Regions from separate parts of the Pseudobacillus badius genome, predicted to be linked through region 4. Evidence: riboswitches for the same ligand, from Rfam matches in the RefSeq annotation. Region 4 holds a riboswitch; each other region holds the start of a gene.
What was found. Region 4 has a riboswitch for S-adenosylmethionine ahead of B1A98_RS02285 (O-acetylhomoserine aminocarboxypropyltransferase/cysteine synthase family protein). Riboswitches for the same ligand answer to the same signal wherever they lie in the genome.
Positions count from the first base shown of each region.

Region 1: it holds a riboswitch for S-adenosylmethionine, as region 4 does, so the genes downstream of both, metK (methionine adenosyltransferase) here and B1A98_RS02285 (O-acetylhomoserine aminocarboxypropyltransferase/cysteine synthase family protein) in region 4, are expected to answer to the same signal.
Region 2: it holds a riboswitch for S-adenosylmethionine, as region 4 does, so the genes downstream of both, B1A98_RS14305 (bifunctional homocysteine S-methyltransferase/methylenetetrahydrofolate reductase) here and B1A98_RS02285 (O-acetylhomoserine aminocarboxypropyltransferase/cysteine synthase family protein) in region 4, are expected to answer to the same signal.
Region 3: it holds a riboswitch for S-adenosylmethionine, as region 4 does, so the genes downstream of both, B1A98_RS15830 (methionine ABC transporter ATP-binding protein) here and B1A98_RS02285 (O-acetylhomoserine aminocarboxypropyltransferase/cysteine synthase family protein) in region 4, are expected to answer to the same signal.

Region 1 is NZ_MWMM01000008.1:15,608-19,476, forward strand. Features, by position in the region: gene pckA (phosphoenolpyruvate carboxykinase (ATP)) at 1-854, opposite strand, end outside; SAM riboswitch class I at 1,092-1,249, shown strand; gene metK (methionine adenosyltransferase) at 1,395-2,594, shown strand; gene B1A98_RS13365 (gamma carbonic anhydrase) at 2,621-3,145, opposite strand; gene B1A98_RS13370 (alpha/beta hydrolase) at 3,283-3,869, shown strand, end outside.
Region 2 is NZ_MWMM01000009.1:70,064-73,932, forward strand. Features, by position in the region: gene metH (methionine synthase) at 1-223, opposite strand, end outside; gene B1A98_RS14305 (bifunctional homocysteine S-methyltransferase/methylenetetrahydrofolate reductase) at 201-2,066, opposite strand; SAM riboswitch class I at 2,157-2,268, opposite strand; gene B1A98_RS14310 (EamA family transporter) at 2,457-3,359, shown strand; gene B1A98_RS14315 (nitric oxide synthase oxygenase) at 3,438-3,869, shown strand, end outside.
Region 3 is NZ_MWMM01000012.1:60,272-64,140, forward strand. Features, by position in the region: gene gcvH (glycine cleavage system protein GcvH) at 1-379, shown strand, start outside; gene B1A98_RS15815 (toprim domain-containing protein) at 495-845, shown strand; gene B1A98_RS15820 (thioredoxin family protein) at 847-1,149, shown strand; gene B1A98_RS15825 (hypothetical protein) at 1,349-1,690, shown strand; SAM riboswitch class I at 1,776-1,891, shown strand; gene B1A98_RS15830 (methionine ABC transporter ATP-binding protein) at 1,976-3,001, shown strand; gene B1A98_RS15835 (methionine ABC transporter permease) at 2,994-3,662, shown strand; gene B1A98_RS15840 (MetQ/NlpA family ABC transporter substrate-binding protein) at 3,683-3,869, shown strand, end outside.
Region 4 is NZ_MWMM01000001.1:467,486-471,354, forward strand. Features, by position in the region: gene pgsA (CDP-diacylglycerol--glycerol-3-phosphate 3-phosphatidyltransferase) at 1-169, shown strand, start outside; gene B1A98_RS02280 (competence/damage-inducible protein A) at 359-1,603, shown strand; SAM riboswitch class I at 1,691-1,801, shown strand; gene B1A98_RS02285 (O-acetylhomoserine aminocarboxypropyltransferase/cysteine synthase family protein) at 1,899-3,197, shown strand; gene recA (recombinase RecA) at 3,473-3,869, shown strand, end outside.

The DNA of each region.
Region 1 (3,869 bases), on a different contig from region 4:
ATTTGCGGTTCTTTTTCACGGGAAAGGCCAATCGTTTTTGCATAGCAGCCGCCTTCAATGTTGAATACCCCGTTAGCAGACCAGCCATGCTCGTCATCCCCGATTAAACGGCGGTTTGGATCTGCGCTTAATGTTGTTTTTCCTGTGCCGGAAAGTCCGAAGAATAAAGCAACATCGCCTTCATAGCCTACATTGGCTGAGCAATGCATAGATAGAATGTCGTTTTCAGGAAGCAAGAAGTTCATGACAGAGAAAATAGATTTTTTCATTTCTCCTGCATATTCCGTTCCGCCGATCAAAACGATGCGGCGCTCAAAAGAAATGATGATAAATGCTTCTGATCTCGTTCCATCTACTGCAGGGTCTGCTTTAAAGTTCGGAGCAGAAACAATCGTAAAGCCGGCTTGATGGCTTTTTAATTCTTCCTCCGATGGGCGGATGAACAGCTGATGGGCAAACAGGTTATGCCAAGCATATTCGTTGATGACTTGGATCGGTAGGCGGTGAGCCGGGTCCGCTCCTGCAAATCCCTTGAAAACAAATAATTCTTCTCTTTCCTTTAAATAATTGATCACTTTCGTGTATAATTGATCAAACACCTCAGCAGAAATCGGTTCATTCACTGTGCCCCAATCAATTTTATCTTTTACTGATGGCTCCTCAACGATAAATTTATCTTTAGGAGAACGTCCAGTGTATTTGCCTGTTTCGGCACGAACCGCTCCAGAAGCAGTTAACACGCCTTCTTTGCGATTCAGTACTTTTTCTACGAGCAACGGTACAGATGGCTGCATTGTTACGTTGCCACCTTTTAAAAGTTCCAGAATTTCGCTTGAAACGCTTGCAGTCTTCATAAATTAATAACCATCCTTTATCTGAATTTAAGTAGTTGTTCTCTCAGTATTTGCTCAAAAATTAGTATAACACATTACGTTTAATAGTCTATACTATTCACTTATTTTTTTTGTGACATTTTTTATTTAATCTTGTCCGATTTTCTATAAAAAGAAACTGAAAAAACAAGGAATTTTTTACGCTAAAGCAGTTGACATTACTGATTGGATTTCGTATTATGTAACCTTGAACGGATACTCTTATCCTGAGCTGGCGGAGGGGACAGGCCCGATGAAGCCCGGCAACCTGCTTGATTGACTGTCAGTTATCCTGACTGTCAGTACTTATGAATATAAGTGGTATTCAAGACAAAGGTGCTAACCTGCAGCAAGGGCAAAACCTTGAACGATAAGAGTGAAAGGCCTATGTTGATAAGACCAACCTTTCCTCTCTTTATTTCAGGAGGGGTTTTTTTATTTTAAAAGGATAAACTTAGGGGAAATGAGTACCGTACCATTAACGATCGGCAGTCAGTTGATCATTTTTAAGGAGGAAGTTTCATGACTAACAATCGTCGTCTCTTTACTTCAGAGTCAGTCACTGAAGGGCATCCGGATAAGATTTGCGATCAAATTTCCGATGCAATCCTGGATGAAATCTTATCAAAAGATCCAAATGCACGTGTAGCAGCAGAAACATCTGTTACCACTGGGCTTGTGCTCGTAGCGGGGGAGATTACAACCTCTTCTTATGTCGATATTAATAAAATTGTTCGGGAAACCATCAGAGAGATTGGCTACACGCGTGCCAAGTATGGCTTTGATGCGGATACTTGCGGCGTGCTGACATCTATCGATGAACAGTCCCCGGATATTGCGGCAGGAGTAGACGTTGCGCTTGAAGCACGTGAAGGCCAGATGAGCGATGAAGAAATCGAAGCGATCGGTGCGGGAGACCAAGGGTTAATGTTTGGTTTTGCTTGTAATGAAACAGCAGAATTAATGCCGCTGCCAATTTCCCTAGCTCATAAATTATCCCGTCAGCTGACAAAGGTGAGAAAAGAAGAAACACTTTCTTATTTGCGTCCGGACGGAAAAACACAAGTGACAGTTGAATATGATGAAAACGACAAGCCGGTAAGAATCGATACAATTGTTATTTCCACACAGCATCATCCAGAAGTGACGCTTGAGCAAATTCAAAGCGATTTGCGCCAACATGTCATTGATCCGGTTGTTCCTGCTGAATTAATTGATGAAAATACAAAATTCTTTATTAATCCGACAGGCCGCTTTGTGATTGGCGGACCTCAGGGAGATGCTGGGTTAACCGGCCGCAAGATTATCGTTGATACGTATGGCGGTTATGCACGTCACGGCGGCGGTGCCTTCTCCGGTAAAGATCCGACAAAAGTAGACCGTTCAGCAGCCTATGCCGCTCGTTATGTAGCGAAAAATATTGTAGCTGCCGGTCTTGCTGATAAATGTGAAGTTCAGCTTGCTTATGCAATCGGTGTGGCTCAGCCTGTTTCGATTGCGATTGATGCGTTTGGCACGGGCAAGGTTTCTGAAGAAGCGCTTGTTGAACTTGTGCGCAGCAACTTTGATTTGCGTCCGGCAGGCATTATCAATATGCTTGACCTTCGCCGTCCAATCTACAAACAAACAGCAGCGTACGGACACTTCGGCCGTGTGGATGTCGACCTTCCTTGGGAAAGAACAGACAAGGCTGAAATTCTGAAAAGCCAGGCGGCAAATTAATCAAAAGAAAAAATCCTGGGGACTGCTTAGCCCTCAGGATTTTTTTGTATGCTTTTGTAATATTGGCCTTTTTCAACGTATTCTCTAACGATGCGTTCCATGTCTTTTTTGTCCTCCTCATTCACTGGACGGATCACTTTCGCCGGCCGTCCAAAGGCGACAGAATGAGGGGGAATGACTTTTCCTTGAGGAACAAGGCTGCCGGCTCCAATAAAAGCTCCTTCCCCAATTTCTGCATTGTCAAGAATAATGGAGCCCATGCCGATCAGCGCTTGCTTTCGAATTTTACAGCTATGAAGAATCACTTGGTGGCCGATTGTTACTTCATCTTCAATGATAAGCGGGTTGTTTGGGCTTTGGTGAAGCACAGAATTGTCTTGAATGCTTACTTTGCTGCCAATCACTGTCGGAGCGACATCTCCACGTATCGAAGTGTTGAACCAAATATTGGTTTCTTCGCCGATTGTCACGTCGCCGGTAATGGTTACATAATCAGCTATGTAGGCAGATTCAGCAATCTCAGGTGTTTTGTTATTGTAAGGATAGATCATCTTTTTCTCTCCTTCTTTCATGTTCCCGCAAAGGAAAACAGAATTGGATTTGCTTATTATTTTATCTAAAACGATTTGGTTTGTATAATAGAAGGTAAAAAAGTATAGGACTATAAAAAGCCGGAGGAAGATGCGTGATGTGGAAATGGGAAACAGAACAACAGCCGAAAGGTGTTATCATGATGATTCATGGAGCAATGGAGCACCATGGCCGTTACGGTTGGCTGATTGAAATGTGGCGCAGAAACGGCTTTCATGTGGTTATGGGCGATTTACCTGGCCAGGGCATGACATCGAGAGCACAAAGAGGGCACATTTCATCTTTTAATGAGTACATCGACGAAGTAAAGGACTGGATACAGGCGGCTTATCAGTTTGATCTGCCTTTGTTTATATTGGGACACAGCATGGGAGGGCTAGTTGCTATTCGCCTGTTGCAGGAAATGGAAGTAGAAACCGCGGGCGTTATTTTATCCTCTCCTTGTCTGGGAATGATTCATACACCACCAAAAATTATGGATATTCTATCACATGGATTAAATTCGCTTTCCCCTTCAGTAAAGTTTTCTTCTGGCCTGACTGTTGACATGGCGACAAGAAATGAAGAGGTGCGGCAAGCTGATAAGGAAGATGCACTCTATGTTAATAAAGTGTCCGTTCGATGGTACCGCGAGCTGCTGCAGGCAATAAAGACCGCGGATTTAAAAGCGGGAGAGGTGCCGGA
Region 2 (3,869 bases), on a different contig from region 4:
AGTTGGTTTCAATAATGTCAGTGCCGGCTGCTAAATAATCGCGATGAATCTTTTCAATGACATGAGGGGCAGTGAGATTTAAGTATTCATTGCAGCCGTCATATTGTTCGCCGCCAAAATCGTTTTCTGTCAAATTGGCCTGTTGGAGCATTGTTCCCATAGCGCCGTCTAAAAATAAAATTCGTTTTTCCAGCTCTTGTTCAATTGGATATTGTTTCGGCATGAGGGATCCCTCTTTCCTTTGTTTTTCCATCTAACTCTTCGATGTAATGGATCAATTCAATGGACATATCATAACGCATAAAAGGTGTAATAATATAGATACCGTTAAACAGCTTGGCAGCTGTATCGATCAATTCTTTCGCAATCGTCACGCCTTCTCGTGCAGCGGCTTCCTTATCATGCTCATATGCTTTCATTCTGGCCAGCGTTTCTTCTGAGAGCTTGATGCCGGGCACTTCATGATGAAGGAATTCAGCGTTTCTTGAGCTTGTCAGCGGCATGATGCCAAGAAAAATCGGTGTTGGCAAATGCTTCGTCGCTTCATATATTTCAACAATCTTTTCTTTAGTAAAGACGGGCTGGGTAATGAAATAATCAGCTCCGCACGCGATTTTTTTCTCCAAGCGCTTGACAGCCCGGTCCAGTATACGCACATTCGGGTTAAAGGCCGCGGCAACTGAGAAGTTCGCTTTTTGTTTCAGCGGCTTTCCTGAAAACGAAATGCCTTCGTTCAACTGTTTAATCAATTGAATGAGTTCCATGCTGGATACATCATAGACAGAGGTTGCCCCCGGGAAATCGCCAACTTTTGTGGGGTCTCCAGTGATCGCAAGGACGTCGTGCAGCCCAAGAGCGTGAAGCCCCATGAGATGGGATTGCAAACCAATCAGATTCCGGTCTCGGCAGGTGATATGGACAAGCGGACGGATGTGGTGCTGTACCTTCAGCAAAGAACCCATCGCTAAATTGCTCACGCGCGGAGAGGCAAGAGAATTATCTGCCATTGTAATAGCAGCCATGCCTGTTTGCTGCAATGCCTTAGCTCCTTTAATATAAGCAGCTGTATCTAAATGCTTGGGCGTATCAAGCTCCACAATAATCGTCCGTTCTTTTTTGACCTGTTCATGGAGCGGCGGTACAACCAAAGGGGCAGGTTCTTTGATGACAATCGGTTTTTGGGCAATGACTTTTTTCTCGGTAATCGGCGCGAGGCCAGTGAGTGCTTTTTTGGCTGCTTCGATGTGTTTGGGCGTGGTTCCGCAGCAGCCGCCAATGAGCCGGACTCCTTCATTGCGCAGTTGAACAGCAGCCTGGCCAAAGTAGTCGGCTTCAGACTCATAGACGACCCGTCCGTCTTCGACATCAAGAAGGCCTGCGTTAGGGTAGGCGGATAAAAAGGCTTTTTCAGGAAGCGTCACCTCTTCAAGTGCCTGGATGGTGTGGTAAGGGCCAAGGCGGCAGTTGACGCCTACAATGTCTGCCCCTAAGGATTCCAGTTGCTTGAAAGCTTCGTTTAATGAAAGTCTGTTTTGCAAAATGCCGGGTTCATGCATAGACACTTGGGAAACGATTGGCAAGTCCGTGACCTTGCGCAGCAATTGCAAAACAGTGGTTAACTCTTCAAAATCATAATAGGTTTCCAGCAGGAGACCATCGGGGGATTCTTGTAAAATCGCCTCTGCTTGCTGCTGAAAAGCTGATTTTATCTCAGAAAGAGAGGCGCTGCTTTTTCGAATGCCTCTTATGCCGCCGATCGTTCCTAACACAAACCGCTGCTCAGGTGCGGCTGCTTGCTTGGCAATGCGCACGGCCGCTTTGTTCAGTTCCTCTGTACGGTTTTCCATCCCGTATCTGGCAAGCTTCAAGGCATTGGCGCTATAGGTGTTAGTTTGAATAATATCTGCGCCGGCTTGTATATAGTCAAGGTGAATTTTTTCAATAATTTCGGGTTTTTCCACGTTGAGTTCCTCATAACAGAAATCAATGCCGTAGGAATAGAGGAGGGTGCCCATGGCACCGTCAGCTGTCAGCACTTCGGTTTGCAGTCTATCTAATAATTTCATGCTGTCCATCCTTTCTGGATTTTCCTTTAATCATAAGAAAAAGCCTTCTTAATAAAATTAAGAAGGCTTTACATTGGAAATGTTTGATCCTTCTTATCTTCCAAACTGACAAAGCAGTTTGCTGGATTTAGCACCTCGGCCCGCTAACGGCTGGTTGCTGAAGCGTCATAGGGCCAGACCCCTCGGCTTCTCTTGATAAGAAATAAGTTGATATGCAATTAGTAAAAGAATTGAACATATCATATCTTTTTCGCTGAAATTAGTCAATAGAAAATTTTGAATATTCTATAGGGATTGTTGGATAAACGATGGAAAGGATATACTTTTAAAAGGCAACCAGGTTATTAGACTCATTGTCTAATAAGAAGATTAGATAAAGGAGGAGTCAAGTTGAATCAGCTTCGTTATTCATTATTCATTTTAGCGGGGGCCTGCAGCTATGGAGTCCAAGCCTCTGTTGTAAAGCTGGCAACCAATGCAGGCTACCAGGCGAGCCAGATGACAGGCTCGCAATATCTTTTTGGCCTTCTTTTGCTGCTCATTCCTTTCTTGCTGACGACCCGCATTTCATTGACATTCAAGCAAGTAGCTGCGCTGCTTGGACTGGGAGTGCTGTTAAGCTTAACAGGTGTGTTCTACGCAACGAGCATTCAAGATCTTTCGGCTTCTATTGCCATTGTTCTGCTTTTTCAATTCACCTGGATGGGGATTTTCATTGAATCCTTATACTTGAAAGCTCTTCCATCTGGTGCAAAGATCGTTTCAGCTCTGCTGTTGTGGGCAGGCACTCTTCTTGCCGCTGGAATATCTTCAGAAGGGATGGACTGGACCGGCCACACAAAAGGGATTGCTTCCGGCTTTTTGGCGGCCTTGACGTTTGCTTTATTCCTTTTCTTCAGCGGAAAGGCAGGAAAAGAAGTACCGGCTATTCAAAAAAGCTTTATTATTTCTGCCGGCGGGCTGTTGACGGCTTTTTTATTTGTGTCGCCGGCTTTTATCACGGACGGCACGTTAACTGGCGGCTTATGGAAGTACGGGGTGCTTGTCGGACTGCTCGGAGTGCTCGTGCCCGTTATTCTGTTTGCGCTCGGCACGCCGCACGTTGAACCGGGGATGGCAACGATTCTTGGCGCGGCAGAGCTGCCAGCAGCTATGATCGGGGCGATGTTCATCGTTGGTGAACACCTGACGTTTGGGCAAGCAGCCGGCATTACGCTCATCTTAATTGGCATTGCTGTACCCCAATTCATCAGCAATAGAAGGATAGGGCCCAAGCACCTGTACAGCGGCTGATTTCTTCAAGTTGTCACAAAGCAGAAAACCGAACAATGGTATACTGTCAGTAAATATGATGTACAGGGCGGTAAATAGATGAATAAACAATTATGGCAGAAAGCAAAAGACTTTATTACGGTATGTTACCGGGAATTAGATAAGCCCGCTGAAGAAGTGAACAGGCGGTTGAATGGGGTAAAAGAGGAAATTGAGAGAACCGGAAGTTATACACAAACGTTTGAAGAGCTAAGCCATGGGGCAAAAATGGCTTGGCGCAACAGCAACCGCTGTATTGGCCGTTTGTTTTGGCAAACCCTCCACGTATTTGATGAAAGAGCGGCAGCAACAGAGCAAGAAGTATTTGACGCTTTAACCCGCCATGTAGAGTTTGCGACGAATGACGGGAAAATCCGGCCAACGATTACGGTGTTTCGCCCAACGGCGCCTAACCAAGAGGACATCCGCATTTGGAATCATCAATTGGTCAGATATGCAGGATATCAAACAGAAGCAGGCCTAAAGGGCGAT
Region 3 (3,869 bases), on a different contig from region 4:
CACACCGAAAGAATTGCGTTATTCAGAAGAACATGAATGGGTAAAAACAGAAGGAGATAAAGTCCGTATTGGAATTACGCATTTTGCGCAATCCGAGCTGGGGGATATCGTGTTTGTTGAGCTTCCATCTGTAGGAGACGAAATCAAAGCTGATGAGCCATTTGGCAGCGTAGAGTCTGTTAAAACGGTTTCTGAGCTATATGCTCCTGTCAGCGGAAAAGTGGTTGAAGTCAACGAGGAGCTTGACGATAATCCTGAATTCGTGAACGAATCACCATATGAGAAAGCATGGATGGTCGTTGTCGAATTATCTGATTCTGCTCAACTGGACAACTTAATGACCGCTGAGCAGTATGACGAAATGACACAGGAAGATTAATTAGTGATCAAAGAACACTTCCAGCTCAGGAAGTGTTCTTTTGCCATTTTTTAAAGTGCCCAACAAAGACAGGTCGAACTGTAAGGCAAGATATTCAGACGGTGGAGGGATATGTATGCGTACAGAAAAAACAATTATTGTGGAAGGGGCTTCAGACCGGAAGAAAGTACAGGAGATTGTGAGAGAACCTGTAGAAATCATTTGTACCAATGGCACAATCGGATTAAGCCGGATGGATGAGCTGATTGATATCCTGGAAGGACATGATGTCTACATCCTTGTGGATGCCGATCAGGCAGGGGAAAAGCTGCGCCGGCAATTTATTCGCGAGTTGCCTGAAGCCCGCCATTTATATATTGACCGCGTCTATAAAGAAGTTGCTACCGCTCCCTACCGTCATCTGGCTTCTGTGCTGCTTGGCGCCAATATTGATGTACACGGAGAGTTTTTGCAAAAGGATGGATAACATGCAGAAGGAACAAGAGATCAGCGGCATGATCGAATCAAACCGTTTAGCAGCTGTTTATGCATACACTCCGCTATGCGGAACTTGCCAGCTCGCAGGGAAAATGGTAGAGGTTGCAGAGAAGATTGCCCGCCATTTTGCATGGGCTCGACTGGATGTAAATTATCATGAAGAGTTTGCTATTCGCTATGGTGTGGAAAGCGTGCCCTGCCTGCTGATTTTTCAAGAAGGACAACTGATGGAAAAAATTTATGCTTTCCAATCTGTACCTTATATATATGAAAAGCTGAATCAATATACTTGAAAGCCGTTTCCTTGATGGGAACGGCTTTTTTTAGGACAGCCCTGTGCATCCAGTACGCTGATGCTTTCGTTTGCTTCGCATTCATTTTGTCAAAACATGCGCTGGACAGCGCGCACTTTGTCGAGCAATTAATAAAGGAAATTTCCCCTTTGCTTGGAAGTTATAGTTAAAGTGAAAGAGAGCAGAGGGGGAAATAAAAATGAAAGAAAAGTTAGCGTCTGTACAGGCAGCTTGCCAGGGAAGAACGCATATCTGGCCATTGCTCCCGCTCGAACCGGTGCGTGTCCTGTTAACAGGAGAAGAGGAAAGCTGGCTGCTGGTGATCAGTCATCAAGGGATGGAATTTTCAAAGGAAAGCACAGATCATTGGCATTTAAAGCTGACAGGAAGAGTGGAGCCCCTTTTAGAAGGCCAAGGGCAGCTGCGCTTGTATGAAGCCATGGGAGCGGTGGAAGTATCAGGTTTTTACCAGGTGAAACTGTGGTTTGAATCCTTGCTCTGGTTGTGCCGTCCTTATTATGAAACATCTGACAGTGCATGAAAAAACATTTTTAGAAAGAGTCATTGACAATTTTCGAGGAATAATGATAAAATCAATTCCACTAAGAAGAATATACTGCATACTGCTCTTATCAAGAGAGGTGGAGGGATGTGCCCGATGAAGCCCGGCAACCGTCAGCAGCAAATTGCTTGTTGAAAAGGTGCCAATTCACACAAAGCCCCGTGCTTTGGGAGATGAGAGAAAGGAACCTGTTAAATTACGCCTTTCTGCTCATTTTGCAGAAAGGCTTTTTATTTTCTGGGTGGAATGGAGGAAAACCGCCGAATGATTTCAATAGAAAACGTGAAGAAAGTCTTTTCCACAAAAAATGGAAAAGTGACGGCAGTAGATGATATTGATTTAACGATAGATAAAGGAGAGATTTTTGGCATCATCGGTTACAGCGGAGCCGGAAAGAGTACATTGATCCGCATGTTCAACGGCTTAGAAACGCCATCTTCCGGTTCGGTTGTGGTAGCCGGCAGGGAAATGTCAAAAATCAAGGGGAGAGAATTGCGTCAAGCCCGTCAGGAAATCGGGATGATCTTCCAGCACTTCAACCTTCTCTGGTCCAGAACCGTGCGGGACAATATTGCTTTTCCATTGGAGATTGCCGGTGTAGCCAAAGAGGAGCGGCTGAAGAAGGTAGAGGAGCTGATTAAGCTAGTTGGTCTTGAAGGAAGGGGAGATTCCTATCCTTCACAGTTGAGCGGCGGACAAAAGCAGCGCGTCGGTATTGCCAGGGCGCTCGCCAATGATCCGAAAGTGCTTTTATGCGATGAAGCGACATCAGCGCTTGATCCACAAACAACAGATGCTATCTTAGATCTGCTTGTGGACATTAATAAGCGCCTCGGCCTGACAATTGTGCTCATCACTCATGAAATGCATGTGATCCGGAAGATTTGCCACCGGGTCGCTGTCATGGAAGCTGGACGCGTTGTCGAGCTTGGACCGGTGCTGAGCGTGTTTAAATCGCCGGAGCAGCCAATTACCAAGCGGTTTGTTCAGCAAGTAACAGAATTGGAGGAATCCAAAGAAACGATTGCCCACTTGCTGGAACAGTTTCCTGAAGGCAAAGTGGTTAAGCTTACATTTATCGGCGAAAACGCAGAGCAGCCGGTCATTACAAATTTAATCCGCCAATTCAATATTGCGGTAAATATCGTACAAGGGAAAGTCTCTCAAACGCAAAACGGAGCGTATGGTTCGCTGTTCGTTCATTTGACGGGCGAGCAGGAGGAACTGGCGAAAGCGGTGGCTTATCTCGACAAGCAAGAAGTCAGCTCGGAGGTGATCAGCCATGCTTGAACAATGGTTCCCTAACGTAGATTGGGAAAAGATATGGGAAGCGACCAACGAAACGCTTTATATGACAGGCGTATCTGTATTGGCGACTTTTATCCTGGGTATACTGCTCGGTTTGCTGTTATTTTTAACAGCTAAAGGGAATATTTGGGAAAATAAAGCGATGTATAGTATTGTCTCTGCTTTCGTCAATATTTTCCGTTCGATTCCTTTTATTATACTAATCATTTTATTAATCCCATTTACAAAAGCACTGATCGGTACAATGATTGGTGAGAATGCTGCGCTCCCCGCCCTTATTATTGGCGCAGCCCCCTTCTATGCACGAATGGTAGAAATTGGTCTGCGGGAAATTGATAAAGGCGTCATTGAAGCGGCACGGGCGATGGGGGCAAAAACAAGTACGATCATTTTCAAAGTGCTGCTCCCGGAATCGATGCCGGCTCTTGTTTCCGGAATTACTGTAACCGCCATTGCTCTCGTAGGCTATACGGCGATGGCAGGTGTGATCGGCGCCGGCGGTCTTGGAAACCTCGCTTACCTGGATGGATTCCAGCGGAGCCGTAGTGATGTCATGTTAGTTGCAACAGTTGTCATTTTAATTATCGTGTTTGTGATTCAGATGATTGGTGACTTGATTACCAACAGACTAGATAAGAGATAAATATTCAGGAGGGGAATACAATGAAAAAATGGTTACTTGCTTTGTTAACTGCATTGGCAGTATTTGCACTTGCTGCCTGCGGCGGCTCAGATGATAAGAAAGACGAGAAAGCAGGAAAAGACGGCGGCAAGGATGATAAGGAAATCGTCATTGGCGCATCCAATGTTCCGCATGCAGTCATTTTGGAAGAAGCTAAGCCGTTGCTTG
Region 4 (3,869 bases):
ATGGACGCAAATTATTGCGATTGCTGCTTTATTGCTTCATAATGCCCCATTTGAAGCGTTAGGCATCCCGTTTGCCGATTGGGCCCTTTGGGTTGCAGCATTCTTTACTATTTGGTCAGGATGGGATTATTTCTATCTGAACCGCGGAGTATTTAAACATTCAAAATAAGCAAAAAGGCTGTTCCAAGGTGTAAGGCTGCTGCTTTCTCTCTGTCTATGCAAAGCTTAGAGAAGAAAGCAAGATGTCGGCACTTAAGGAACAGCTTTGTTTTTAAAAGCGAGCTGAATTCGTGAGAGCGGCCGTTTCTAATACCCGGCCGTATTGGTTGCCGCCTGAAGAAAAGAGGAGATGAAGAGAATGAATGCAGAAATTATTGCTGTCGGTTCCGAGCTGCTGCTTGGGCAAATTACAAATACGAATGCCCAGTTCTTGTCCCAGCATCTGGCTGAAATCGGCATTAATGTTTATTATCATACAGTTGTTGGAGACAACAGCAGCCGGTTGCTTGATGCCGTCAAGCAGGCAGAAGAAAGAGCAGACCTTCTGATATTTACGGGAGGGCTTGGCCCCACGAAGGATGATCTAACGAAAGAAGCGATCGCTGCCCATATCGGCCGGCCGCTCGTCTACAATGATGAGGCTTTAAAGAGCATTGAAAATTACTTTAAGAGAACGAAGCGACCAATGACTCCCAATAATAAAAAGCAAGCTCTCGTGATGGAAGGAAGCCTTGTTTTGGCGAATGACCATGGGATGGCGCCCGGGATGATGATTAAAGGGGAGAAGCGCTTCTACATGCTGCTGCCGGGACCGCCTCGGGAAATGCAGCCGATGTTTATTGAGTACGGAAAGCCGGCTCTTCTCAATGTGCTTGAGAAAGTGGAAAAAATTGAATCACGGGTACTGAGATTCTTTGGCATCGGAGAGTCCGCTTTGGAAACAGAAGTGGAAGATTTGCTGCTTGCCCAGCAAAATCCGACGATTGCTCCGCTTGCAGGGGATGGCGAGGTAACACTCCGAATTACTGCCAAGCATGAGTCAGAATCAGCCGCCTTGCAGATGATACAGGAGGCGGAAGAAGAAATCCTGAGACGGGTAGGCGAGTATTTCTATGGCTACAATGATACAACGATTGCCCGCGAGCTGGCGGAGCGCTTAAAAGAAACGTCTCATACGGTAGCTGCCGCCGAAAGCTTAACCGGCGGGTTGTTTCAAAGTGAAATAACAGCTATTCCGGGAGCGAGCAGCTTTTTTAAGGGCGGAATCGTTTGTTATTCCAACGAAGCAAAAGAAGCGCTCGTGCAAGTGAAAAAGGAAACGCTCACTCGCCATGGAGCCATCAGCGCGGAATGTGCCATTGAGCTGGCAGAGAATGCCCGCCAATTGTTGAAGGCCGATTTCGGCATCAGCTTTACAGGTGTGGCAGGTCCAGGAGAAGCAGAAGGACAGCCGCCGGGCACTGTATGGATCGGACTTTCTTCTAAGTATGATCAAACAAAAGCATTCAAGCTGGAACTGGCGGGAAGCCGGGAAGGAATCAGAAAGCGCTCAGTTAAATATGGCTGCCACTATTTGCTGGCGGCACTTGCTCGCAACAAATAAAAACATTCCGAATATTATTGACTATTCTGATCAACCTCCTATATAATAAACAGCAAGAGTTATCACTTACTTAATTAAATACAAACACTCTTATTGAGAGCGGCGGAGGGACTAGGCCCTATGAAGCCCGGCAACCTTCAGGCAATTTGCCTGAAACGGTGCTAAATCCTGCAGGTGTGATAGCCTGAGAGATAAGAGGAGGACCCTGTTAATAAAGCCCTCTTCTTAAAAGAAGAGGGCTTTTGATTTTTCTCGGGCTGTTTACGTTTTTTCAATAGATTAGGAGGAATTGACAATGACAAACGAACAATGGAACAAGGAAACAATTTTACTTCATGGAGGACAAGTGCCTGATCCGGTAACAGGTGCGCGGGCTGTGCCGATTTACGAAACAACTTCTTATGTATTCGAAGACACCGATCATGCCAACGCCTTATTCGCTTTACAAAAGCCGGGAAATATTTATACGCGCATTACCAATCCGACGGTAGACGTATTTGAAAAACGGGTAGCTTTATTGGAGAAGGGAGCAGCGGCTGTGGCGCTGTCGTCAGGAATGGCAGCTATCTCTTTTTCAATATTGAATTTGGCTCATGCCGGCGATGAAATTGTAGCTGCTGCTAACTTATATGGCGGTACATACAACTTGTTTGCCAACACGCTTCCTAAATACGGAATCAATGTAAAGTTTGTAGATTCTACAGATCCGGAGAACTTCCGAAAGGCGATTACGCCAAAGACGAAAGCCCTTTTTGGAGAAATTATCGGCAATCCTTCCTTAAATGTGCTTGATGTGGAGAAAGTGGCGGACATCGCTCATGAAAACGGCATCCCTTTGATTGTCGACAATACGTTTGCTTCTCCGTACGGGGCTAATCCGCTGACAAGGGGAGCAGACATTGTCGTTCATTCTGCAACGAAGTGGATTAGCGGCCACGGTACGGTGATTGGCGGCGTAGTCGTAGACGGAGGAACATTTGATTGGAACAGCGAAAAATTCCCTGGCTTTACTGAGCCGGACGAATCCTATAACGGATTAAGATATGCAGATTTAGAAGGCCCGGCCTTTGCGATTAAACTACGTGTGCAGTTATTGCGGGATTTCGGTCCGGCTTTAAGTGCCAACAGCGCTTTCTTGCTTCTTCAAGGGCTAGAAACGCTGCATTTGCGCATCCAGCGCCATCATGAGAACACGCTTGCCATCGTGGATTATTTGAAAAATCATCCGGCAGTAGACTGGGTGTCACATCCAAGCCTCGAAGACCATCCATCTCATGAGCTGGCAAAGAAATATTTAAGCCATACGTTCGGCTCGATTGTCGTGTTCGGCATTAAAGGCGGACGGGAAGCGGGCAAAAAAGTGATTGATAATATTAAGCTGTGGTCGCATGTAGCTAACGTTGGTGACGGCAAATCTCTGATTATCCATCCGGCTTCCACGACACACCAGCAGCTAAGCAGTGAAGAATTGAAAAAATCAGGCACAAAAGAGGAAATGATCCGCCTGTCTATTGGATTAGAATCAACGGAAGACCTGATTGCAGACTTGAATCAGGCTATCGAAAAAGCAACCGGTGTAGCTGTCGAAAGCTGAAATTAAGCGAATTTTTCCCGGCTTAAAATTACCTTCTCCTGCTTCTTTATGATAAAATAAAGAGGCAGGAGTTCTTTTTTTCTTCTTTTTTCCACTCTTTCTTCCTCGATATTTCTAGTTCCCCAGCCACTCTTTTCACGGGAAACAAAAACCGAATAAATGTTCGCTTTTTGCTTGAAATTGTCTCAATAAAAAGGTATAGTTAGTATAGGTTCTGAAACAATATGTCATGATGCATTTATTTGATAGATTGCTAATTTTAAGGAGGAATTTTAGTGAACGATCGTCAAGCAGCATTAGATATGGCCTTGAAGCAAATTGAGAAGCAATTTGGTAAAGGGTCTATCATGAAATTAGGAGAACAAACTGATCGGAAAATATCCACTAGTCCAAGCGGCTCGCTCGCCCTTGACACAGCACTTGGGGTAGGCGGCTATCCGCGCGGCCGAATCATTGAGATTTATGGCCCAGAAAGTTCAGGTAAAACAACGGTTGCTCTTCACGCAATTGCTGAAGTGCAGGCATCCGGCGGCCAGGCTGCTTTCATTGATGCGGAGCATGCACTCGATCCGGTATATGCCCAAAAGCTAGGGGTAAATATTGATGAATTGCTGCTTTCCCAGCCGGATACAGGGGAACAGGCTCTTGAGATTGCCGAGGCTCTTGTGCGCA